Regions from separate parts of the Peribacillus suis genome, predicted to be linked through region 2. Evidence: a T-box and tRNA genes for the amino acid it is inferred to sense, from the RefSeq annotation. Region 2 holds a T-box; the other holds one or more tRNA genes.
What was found. The T-box of region 2 lies ahead of tyrS (tyrosine--tRNA ligase). A T-box ahead of a tRNA ligase gene usually reads a tRNA of that ligase, here a tRNA-Tyr.
Positions count from the first base shown of each region.

Region 1: it encodes a tRNA-Tyr, which carries the amino acid that the T-box ahead of tyrS (tyrosine--tRNA ligase) is inferred to sense. The anticodon was not compared.

Region 1 covers NZ_CM182019.1:742,790-748,094, forward strand. Annotated here, with positions in the region: rRNA gene AC503W_RS03565 (23S ribosomal RNA) at 1-869, shown strand, start outside; rRNA gene rrf (5S ribosomal RNA) at 993-1,108, shown strand; tRNA gene AC503W_RS03575 (tRNA-Asn) at 1,118-1,192, shown strand; tRNA gene AC503W_RS03580 (tRNA-Ser) at 1,197-1,288, shown strand; tRNA gene AC503W_RS03585 (tRNA-Glu) at 1,299-1,373, shown strand; tRNA gene AC503W_RS03590 (tRNA-Val) at 1,389-1,464, shown strand; tRNA gene AC503W_RS03595 (tRNA-Met) at 1,550-1,623, shown strand; tRNA gene AC503W_RS03600 (tRNA-Asp) at 1,629-1,704, shown strand; tRNA gene AC503W_RS03605 (tRNA-Phe) at 1,718-1,793, shown strand; tRNA gene AC503W_RS03610 (tRNA-Thr) at 1,801-1,876, shown strand; tRNA gene AC503W_RS03615 (tRNA-Tyr) at 1,889-1,972, shown strand; tRNA gene AC503W_RS03620 (tRNA-Trp) at 1,979-2,052, shown strand; tRNA gene AC503W_RS03625 (tRNA-His) at 2,067-2,142, shown strand; tRNA gene AC503W_RS03630 (tRNA-Gln) at 2,181-2,255, shown strand; tRNA gene AC503W_RS03635 (tRNA-Gly) at 2,259-2,333, shown strand; tRNA gene AC503W_RS03640 (tRNA-Cys) at 2,342-2,415, shown strand; tRNA gene AC503W_RS03645 (tRNA-Leu) at 2,425-2,505, shown strand; gene AC503W_RS03650 (methyl-accepting chemotaxis protein) at 2,918-3,742, shown strand; gene AC503W_RS03655 (S8 family peptidase) at 4,054-5,305, shown strand, end outside.
Region 2 covers NZ_CM182019.1:3,057,097-3,062,401, reverse strand. Annotated here, with positions in the region: gene AC503W_RS14910 (transglycosylase domain-containing protein) at 75-2,963, opposite strand; T-box leader at 3,104-3,323, shown strand; gene tyrS (tyrosine--tRNA ligase) at 3,396-4,652, shown strand; gene rpsD (30S ribosomal protein S4) at 4,747-5,305, opposite strand, start outside.

The sequences.
Region 1 (5,305 bases), 1.9 Mb from region 2:
AGATGCAGGTTACCCGCGACAGGACGGAAAGACCCCGTGGAGCTTTACTGCAGCCTGATATTGAATTTTGTTACAGCTTGTACAGGATAGGTAGGAGCCTGAGAAGCCGGAGCGCTAGCTTCGGTGGAGGCGTTGGTGGGATACTACCCTGGCTGTATTGAAATTCTAACCCGCGCCCCTTATCGGGGTGGGAGACAGTGTCAGGTGGGCAGTTTGACTGGGGCGGTCGCCTCCTAAAGAGTAACGGAGGCGCCCAAAGGTTCCCTCAGAATGGTTGGAAATCATTCGCAGAGTGTAAAGGCACAAGGGAGCTTGACTGCGAGACCTACAAGTCGAGCAGGGACGAAAGTCGGGCTTAGTGATCCGGTGGTTCCGCATGGAAGGGCCATCGCTCAACGGATAAAAGCTACCCCGGGGATAACAGGCTTATCTCCCCCAAGAGTCCACATCGACGGGGAGGTTTGGCACCTCGATGTCGGCTCATCGCATCCTGGGGCTGTAGTCGGTCCCAAGGGTTGGGCTGTTCGCCCATTAAAGCGGTACGCGAGCTGGGTTCAGAACGTCGTGAGACAGTTCGGTCCCTATCCGTCGCGGGCGCAGGAAATTTGAGAGGAGCTGTCCTTAGTACGAGAGGACCGGGATGGACGCACCGCTGGTGTACCAGTTGTCTTGCCAAAGGCATAGCTGGGTAGCTACGTGCGGAAGGGATAAGTGCTGAAAGCATCTAAGCATGAAGCCCCCCTCAAGATGAGATTTCCCATGGCGCAAGCTAGTAAGATCCCTGAAAGATGATCAGGTTGATAGGTCAGAGGTGGAAGCGTGGCGACATGTGGAGCTGACTGATACTAATAGATCGAGGACTTAACCAACGCTTTAAAAAGATGAACACCTTCTGATATTATCTAGTTTTGAAGGAATGAAAATTTCTTCTTGCATTTTTTAAAAAAGATGATATAATAATAGATGTCTTGAAAAAATGCTAACCAACAATGTTTGGTGACGATAGCGAAGAGGTCACACCCGTTCCCATTCCGAACACGGCAGTTAAGCTCTTCAGCGCCGATGGTAGTTGGGGGTTTCCCCCTGTGAGAGTAGGACGTCGCCAAGCTTGTATTGTTCCGCAGTAGCTCAGTGGTAGAGCATTCGGCTGTTAACCGAACGGTCGTAGGTTCGAGTCCTACCTGCGGAGCCATATTGGAGAGCTGTCCGAGTGGCCGAAGGAGCACGATTGGAAATCGTGTAGACGGGTAACCCTGTCTCAAGGGTTCAAATCCCTTGCTCTCCGCCATTTAATACCTGGCCCGTTGGTCAAGCGGTTAAGACACCGCCCTTTCACGGCGGTAACACGGGTTCGATTCCCGTACGGGTCACCATTTCGATAACTTATTGGAGGATTAGCTCAGCTGGGAGAGCATCTGCCTTACAAGCAGAGGGTCGGCGGTTCGATCCCGTCATCCTCCACCATTTCTTTTAAAAAGCATCAAGTTGTTTCTTTATGAATGGAACACTTAACACGAAAACTTGAGGCATATAGTAACATTATTATTATCGCGGGGTGGAGCAGTCCGGTAGCTCGTCGGGCTCATAACCCGAAGGTCGCAGGTTCAAATCCTGTCCCCGCAATCTATGGTCCCGTGGTGTAGCGGTTAACATGCCTGCCTGTCACGCAGGAGATCGCGGGTTCGATTCCCGTCGGGACCGCCATTTTTAATTGTTTGGCTCAGTAGCTCAGTCGGTAGAGCAAAGGACTGAAAATCCTTGTGTCGGCGGTTCGATTCCGTCCTGAGCCACCATAGTAGTGCCGGTGTAGCTCAACTGGTAGAGCAACTGACTTGTAATCAGTAGGTTGGGGGTTCAAGTCCTCTTGCCGGCACCATGTTTCATCCGTGGAGGGGTAGCGAAGTGGCTAAACGCGGCGGACTGTAAATCCGCTCCTTCGGGTTCGGCAGTTCGAATCTGCCCCCCTCCACCATCTTACAGGGGTATAGTTTAAAGGTAGAACAGAGGTCTCCAAAACCTCCGGTGTGGGTTCGAGTCCTACTACCCCTGCCAATTTTATTGTTATGGCGATTGTGGCGAAGTGGTTAACGCACCTGATTGTGGTTCAGGCATTCGTGGGTTCGATTCCCATCAGTCGCCCCATTTTCAATAAAATGATGGTATAATGAATATAACATTAATGGGCTATAGCCAAGCGGTAAGGCAACGGATTTTGATTCCGTCATGCGAAGGTTCGATCCCTTCTAGCCCAGCCATATGCGAAAGTAGTTCAGTGGTAGAATACAACCTTGCCAAGGTTGGGGTCGCGGGTTCGAATCCCGTCTTTCGCTCCAAAAATGTTGGCGGCATAGCCAAGCGGTAAGGCAGAGGTCTGCAAAACCTTTATCACCGGTTCAATTCCGGTTGCCGCCTCCAACAAATTTTGCCCGAGTGGTGGAATGGCAGACACGCTGCACTCAAAATGCAGTGCCGCAAGGCGTGCCGGTTCGACCCCGGCCTCGGGTATCATACGGTCGAAGATATGTCATACAAAAAAGATCTCAACTTAACTGTTGAGGTCTTTTTTTTATTTAATAAACATGAGATTTAGATTATACGTCAGAAAGGATGTGAAATACGTCCATTCTCAATTCAGGTTATGCATTCTTCAATTACTTCAGACCGTTCCCCTTACTTGTGATTTACTATGTAATTGGATTATCAAAGATTTGAACCAAAACGTTTTTATATCCGTTTAACAAAGCATTAAAAGCAATACTCTTAGTAAACGATACTTATTGAATTAGGCTGAAACCTTAGGCGGTTTGCCCTGAAATTTTCTAATGACATGCTTAAATTAATAAAGAGTTCAGTATAGGCGTTCTTACCCATTATCCTGTAATATTATTACTAGAAGTAAAACAGGGGGTTTTTGGGTATGGGGATTTCTTTAAGGACTAACATAAGCACTCAAATATTGGATGAAACATCCGTTTTAGCTGCACTGGAGTCAAATTTAGCAATGATAGAATTCAATCTAAATAGAGAAGTAATATGGGTAAATGAAAACTTTGCAATGACCTTGGGATATACAATTGACGAAATGAAAAATATGCAGCATCATCAATTTTGTACAACGGAATTCAGGAATACCCGAGAGTATGAATCATTATGGGTTACCCTCAAAAATGGAAAAAGGTTTCAAGAAAAAATTCAAAGGGTCGGTAAAACCGGGAATCTCCTATGGCTCGAAGCCACCTATATACCCATCCTAAATGAAGAAGGTAAGGTCCATGCTGTTCTTAAAATCGCAACAGATATTACAGAGCGTGAAAACAACACAATAAAAATCATTTCTCAGCTAAAAGATATGCCTGAAAAATTAGTAAATATCGTTGTTGAGAATTCCAATGAGAAAATTCAAGCAGTGGAGTCACTAAAAAAACAAACGGGTTTAATAAGTGATGTATCTAAAATCATACAAACCATCTCTTTCCAAACAAATGTATTGGCCTTAAATGCAGCGATCGAAGCAGCTCGAGTAGGGGAACAAGGTCGAGGTTTTAAAGTTGTTTCAGACGAAGTTAGAAGATTAGCAGGAAATGTTGATAAAGCCATAAAAAATATAAATTCCAATGTAGAAAATATTACTTTAGACGTAGAGAAGGTTAGTGAGATAACAGAAGATTTACAAAAAATAATCATCGACACTCAATCCATATTCAATAAGACGATTGAAAAGTTAGAAGGGATGACTAAATAAATGAGAATGCTAGGTTTCCCTAAACTAAATATTATTAATTTTTAAAAAATGTGAATAAAGAGAAATCATTACTTGATATCATATTGGAGTTATTGAAAATCTCTACAGATTGGCCCTCTTAGTATAGGGCTTTTTTGTTTTCCAAGCTATGAGCTATATCAGGGCATGGGGCTGAATATTGAATCTAGGTATTAGGGATGATACTGCTAGATTTTTCGGAAAAATCATTGACAATGATAATCATTCTCGACTATGATGGTTTGGTGTGGTCCACCACATATACGGTAATGAGTAGGGAGAGAGCTTAATTTATGAGACAGAAAAAAACTTGGCTTCAAACGATGGCAGCAATTACGCTTGCCATATCTGCAATTCTACCAGTTGGTTCAATAGCTTCTGCGGAAGAGGAATCCAAAACAGGGACCGATCAATTAATAGTTAAATATAAAACGAATAAAGCCGCCTTATCAAAAAAACAAATGAAAAACATAGGTGTTGAAGATGTAGAAGAGGAAAATCAACTGGGGCTGTATGATGTAAAAGCTGAAGAAGCAAATACTGCCATTACAAAGCTTGAAAAGATGGATAACGTCGAATATGTTGAAAAAAATGTTACATATAAAACCGCTGAAACTATAGATGTAAATGATACATACTATAAAAATCAATGGAACTTAAGTGCCATCGATGCACAGGGCGCGTGGGAAAACGTCAAGGATAATAGCAATCTAGTAAAAGTAGCTGTGCTAGATACAGGTGTTCAAGGTACACATGAAGACTTAACAGGCCGTGTACTAGAGGGGAAAACATTCGTAGAAGGATATGATTCAGCGTTTCAAGGGGATGACCAAGGTCATGGTACATTCGTATCCGGGATCATTGCCGCGAATGCTAATAATGGAAAAGGGATTTCAGGTATAGCAGGTGAGGAGAATGTCCAAATACTCCCTGTTAAGGTCATGAATAAATTAGGTGTCGGGGATGCCTTCAATATCGCACAAGGTATTGATTATGCAGTTGAGCAAGGTGCTGATGTCATCAATATGAGCATAAGCGGTGAATATAGCGAAACAATAGAAAAGGCCGTAAAGAATGCCGCGGATAAAGGTATCGTGGTTGTAGCTGCTTCAGGTAACGGCGGCGGCAATGCAGATGCATCCTATCCTGCCGCTCTTCCGAATGTCTTATCGGTTGGTGCCATTGCTACAAAAGATCAAGTGTATGAACGCTCGAATTATGGGAGCACTTTAGATATCGTGGCACCAGGCGTCAATGTTTTAAGTACTTCATTACTTGGTGATTTAGGTACGGATGCAGGCCGCTACTCTACAGGTTCTGGTACATCCTATGCTGCTCCACATGTCGCTGCTGTTGCGGCGCTGTATAAGCTCAACCATCCAGAAGCGACTTCGAGTCAAGTCGAGGAAGCACTAACATCAACGGCAATCGATTTGAACGAAGAGGGCTGGGATGAGAAAACGGGCCATGGTAAGCTAAATGCGAAAGCCGCGTTAGCGGACGATGTGGAAACTCCCTCATTAGCATTCGTCTTACCGAAAAAGA
Region 2 (5,305 bases):
TGCTACATTATCAAAAAAAGAGGCAACCGGAAACTTCCCGGTTGCCTCTTTTTCAGATGGGAAGCAGGGGTGTTTCATTCCTCTTCTTCCGCTATATCCTTTTCGACTTTATCAGTAATGTCGTGATCTTTATCTTTTGTATCTTCTTTTTTTTCGTCTTTTTCTTGATCGCTGGAATCAGTTTCCGTATCCTTCTTATTCACGAAGGTGCTCGACTTTTTAGCGACAGTCTGAACGCTTTGTGATGGAGCGGATTCTTTCCCGACAATGTCTACGGCGGTTACGTAATAAGAACCTCCATCAGCACTTGCCTTATAGACCAAATCTGAACCGGCACTGATGCTGGCGACTTTCTGTCCATTACGGTAAACGCGATAGCCAACCACATCTCCTTCAGGATGGAGACCCCAGGTAATGATCGTATCAGTCACCGTGACGGAAAGGGGATCGGGCACTTTTCCATTATCGTTGAGCGTCGCACTTGTACCCGCGATATCTCCCCATTTCTCGCCACCTGGTATCAAGGCGCCGGGATCATCCACGTATTTTAATCCGATTTCATCAATGGACTTGGGATCCAACATAAACCCTCCACTTGTGAATTCACTTGGTGTTTCTGAAAGGGCAGCATAACGTCTGCTTCCGACTGAAACATATTGACCATCTATCAAACTAGCGTCGCCTTTAGCTGGGACTTGGTTTGAAATGAATAAGTCTGTCTTAACAAGCCCTGCTTTTTGACAGGAGTCTGATGGCAGAAGTCCTGTTGCTGCACAGAAGGAACGACTGACGATTCCCCCAGGCATTTCAAAGCGTTTGTCAGGATCCACCAGCTTCGAATCCACTTCATAGGCAGCATTCATTAAGTCGGCCCAATAATAGATATTACGGTTATTGTACTGGAGGCCATTGTATGTTCCTTGCAAAGATTTAGGTGTATCATAACCAATCCAAGTGCCGAACGTCACATTCGGGTTAGTGGCTACGAACCATGCATCCTTATAATCCTGTCCGGTCCCGGTCTTGCCAGCCCAGTCACTGGAGAAGGCAAGGCGGTTTTTGACGGAAGCGGCCGTACCGCTGTTTACGACATCCCGCATCATATCAAGTGTCAAGTAGGCAGCCTGTGGTGAGAAAACTTCAACTGGCTTCACTTTATGCTGGTAGATGACTTCGCCGTCTTTGGATTCGATTTTATCGATCATGTAGGCATCGATGAATTCACCCGAGTTGGCAAAAGTGGTATAGGCATTGACATTTTCTTCTACGGTTACGCCATTTGTCATTGCGCCCAAAGACAGGGATGGATTGCTGTAATCGGATTTGGATAGGCTTGTGAAGCCCATTTTTTCTAAATAGGAAACAGGATTCTGGTTAAGAATTTTCATATAAAATAGCGCGGTCGGGATATTATACGAGTTCTTTAGAGTCTCCCGGGCTGTCGCTATACCAGTAAGGCTTCCACCGCCGTAGTTCCTAGGCTTCCATAACCTTCCGCTTCCATCCGGTATGGAGACAGGGACATTGGACGTCACGCTTCCTGGTGAGATCTTCCCGAGATCGATGCCTGGGCCAAATACGAGAAGCGGCTTCATCGTCGATCCATTTGGGCGGAGTGCTGCGGTTGCATGGTTGGTCTGTTCCCGTTTAAAGTCTCGTCCGCCGACAAAACTGATGATTTTACCTGTCTTGTTTTCGATGAGGACGGCACCAGTCTCAACCGGTTCCTGAACGATTTTCGATTCTTTCGTATCGGGATCGATGATGGTTTGGTTTTTATCATATCCGAAGTTCGGGTAGTTTTTCGTCACTTTCTGCATTTTATTATAGATTTTCTTATTGATGGTCGAATAGATTTTATAGCCGTTTTGACGCAAGTTTCGATCTGCTAGCGCTAGGTATTGCTCGTGCAAATCATCATTTTTTAAATCTTTTTCTTCATATCCATCTTCTTTTGCAAGGTAGACTGATAGGATATCGATAGATCGTTTTTCAATTTCATAGGTAAGCCATGGATATTTCTCGGTAGGTAATGTTTTCTTGCCAATAAAGTCTTTTGTGATATCGTATGTTTTGGCTTTTTCGTATTGTTTCTTTGTTATGTATCCGTTGCTGTGCATCCTTTTCAATACGGTTTTCATCCGGTTGATGCCTGGTTCGAGATCATCCTTGATCTCTCCCTGTTGCGTATAGGGAGTATAGCCAAAAGGACTTTGTGGCAACCCGGCAATGAAAGCAGATTGTGCGAGATTCAAGTCTTTGGCGTCTTTACCAAAAATCCCTTCCGCTGCTGCTTGGACACCAGCAATGTTTCTGCCTGATGAATTTCTTCCCAAAGTGGAGACATTTAGGTAAGTCTCTAATATCTCTTCTTTTTCAAAGAACTTTTCCACCCGGAGTGCTAGTAAAATTTCTTTTGCTTTTCGTTCGAAGGAGACTTCGTTTGTCAACACTTGGTTCTTGATGAGTTGCTGTGTTAACGTACTTCCCCCGGATTGGACGGCCGCGTTCGAAAATTCTTGATAAACCGCCCGGAGAATCGCTTTTGGTACAACGCCATCGTGTTCATAAAAGTACTCGTCTTCCGTAGCGATGACGGCGTTCTTCAGGTGATCGGAAACTTTATCGATGGACACTTCTTCACGCTCAAGATCGCTTGTGAGCTTGCCTAGATATACTTTATCTGCAAAATATATCTCAGAGGTCTCTTCATAATTATAAATATCCTTTTTTAAATCTTCTTTTGAGCGCACTGGCTCATCCTTGACGAGGGCAGCGAAATAGCCGGCTCCAACACCACCGGCGAATGAAAAGCCTAGAATTCCAACAATAATTACGATCAATGTCAAATTCCAAACCACTTGGTAGGAGACTCTGGCATTCCTTATTGTTTTTTCACTTTTGAAAAATCGGTTCACTTGTTTCCATGCCGATTGAATTCTATCTTTTTGATTATTATTCATCGTATCAACCCCCTGAAATCACATATATTATAGCATATAACATCTAGGTAAAAAGGAAACTTCTACATTTTTCTGGCTTCAGCTAGGGTGCTGTTGACAATGTACGGCAGGTATGATAAAAATTTAGTATTATCTTTATTGAATTAGCGATGATAGGACCCAGTAGTTAAGCTATCCCTGTTTTAGAGAGCCGGTGGTTGGTGAAAACCGGTACAAATAGTGAGATGAATTACTTCCTTGAGCATTTGTTGTGAACCTAAATTAGTAGCGACAAACGGGTGACGACCGTTATTCGTCTCGAGCGGAGGGCATATTTTTGTCCTCAAGTTGGGTGGTACCGCGAATTTATTCGTCCCTTCATTTATATGAAGGGGCGTTTTTGTATGGTTTTTGCGGAAATTTTCAGGATATATATGAAGGAGGAAAAATGGAATGGAATTACTTAAGGATCTCGAGTGGCGGGGAATCATGTACCAACAAACGGATGAAGAAGGACTCAAGGATATTTTGGATAAAGAAAAGATTTCCCTATATTGCGGGGTGGATCCAACTGCAGATAGCATGCATATTGGGCATTTGCTTCCATTCTTAACATTGCGCCGGTTCCAAAAGCATGGACACCGTCCTGTTGTGCTTGTGGGCGGAGCGACTGGTCTCATCGGAGATCCAAGTGGTAAGAAAGAAGAAAGACAGCTGCAAACGTTGGAAAAGGTTCTTTATAATGCAGACTGCATTAAGGGACAGCTTTCCCAAATCTTCGAATTTGAAGGTGAAAATGGTGCAGTGATGGTTAATAACTATGACTGGATCGGCAAAATTGATATGGTGACGTTCCTGCGTGATTATGGAAAATATATTGGTGTGAATTACATGCTTGCCAAAGATACGGTTGCTTCTCGTTTGGAAACAGGAATTTCCTTTACTGAATTTGCGTACACAATTTTACAAGGCATTGATTTCAACCACTTGTACGACAATCATAACTGTAAGCTGCAAATTGGTGGAAGCGATCAGTGGGGGAATATCACCACAGGACTTGAAATGATCCGCAAGTCGCATGATGAAGAGACAAAAGCTTACGGCATGACAATTCCACTTGTAACTAAAGCGGATGGCACGAAGTTTGGGAAAACGGAAGGCGGAGCAATCTGGTTGGATCCAGAAAAAACGACGCCTTATGAATTTTACCAATTCTGGATTAACACAGCGGACGCTGATGTCGTGAAATACTTGAAGTTCTTCACATTCTTGTCACGTGAAGTCATTGAGGACTTAGAGAAATCCATGGAAACCGAACCGCACTTACGTAAAGCGCAAAAAGCTTTAGGAGAAGAAATGACACGGATGATCCATGGTCAAGAAGCTCTAGATCAAGCGATCAAAATCTCTGCTGCTTTATTCAGTGGTGACGTGAAGAATCTAAGTGCGGCCGAAATTAAAGTCGGGTTTAAAGATTTTCCAAGTTTTGAACGTGAAAGTGACGAAGATATTTCGTTAGTGGACTTAATTGTAGAAGCGAAGATTTCTCCATCTAAACGTCAAGCACGTGAAGATATCCAGAATGGGGCCATCTCCATCAACGGAGAAAAAGTCACTGATTTACAATATATCGTTAACGAAGAGGCTAAGATTGAAGGGGAATTCATCCTAATACGTCGTGGGAAAAAGAAATACACATTAGTGAAATAAGATAGAGAAAGCCGGCTGAATCCCAGCCGGCTTTTATTTGTATTGAATTCCAAGCATAAAAAAAACCCCATCCAAGGATGAGGTTCCGAAGGTATTAACGAGAGTAGAACTCAACGATAAGAGCTTCGTTAATTTCAGCTGGCAATTCAGAACGTTCTGGTAAACGAGTGAATGTACCTTCTAATTTCTCAGCATCGAAAGTAAGGAAGTCAGGAACGAAGTTAGTCGCTTCAACTGATTCTTTGATGATTGAGAAGTTACGTGATTTTTCACGAACGCTGATTACTTGTCCAAGAGACACTTTGTAAGAAGGAATGTCTACGCGTTTTCCATCTACAGTGATGTGACCGTGGTTAACAAGTTGACGTGCTTGACGACGTGTACGAGCTAAACCAAGACGGTAAACAAGGTTATCAAGACGTGATTCAAGAAGAACCATGAAGTTTTCACCATGAACACCTTTGATTTTGCCAGCGCGGTCGAACATTGAACGGAATTGACGTTCAGTGATTCCGTACATGTGACGAAGTTTTTGTTTCTCTTGTAGTTGCATTCCGTATTCAGAAATTTTTCTACGTTGGTTAGGACCGTGTTGTCCTGGTGCGTAAGGACGTTTTTCTAATTCTTTACCAGTACCTGTTAGGGAAATCCCT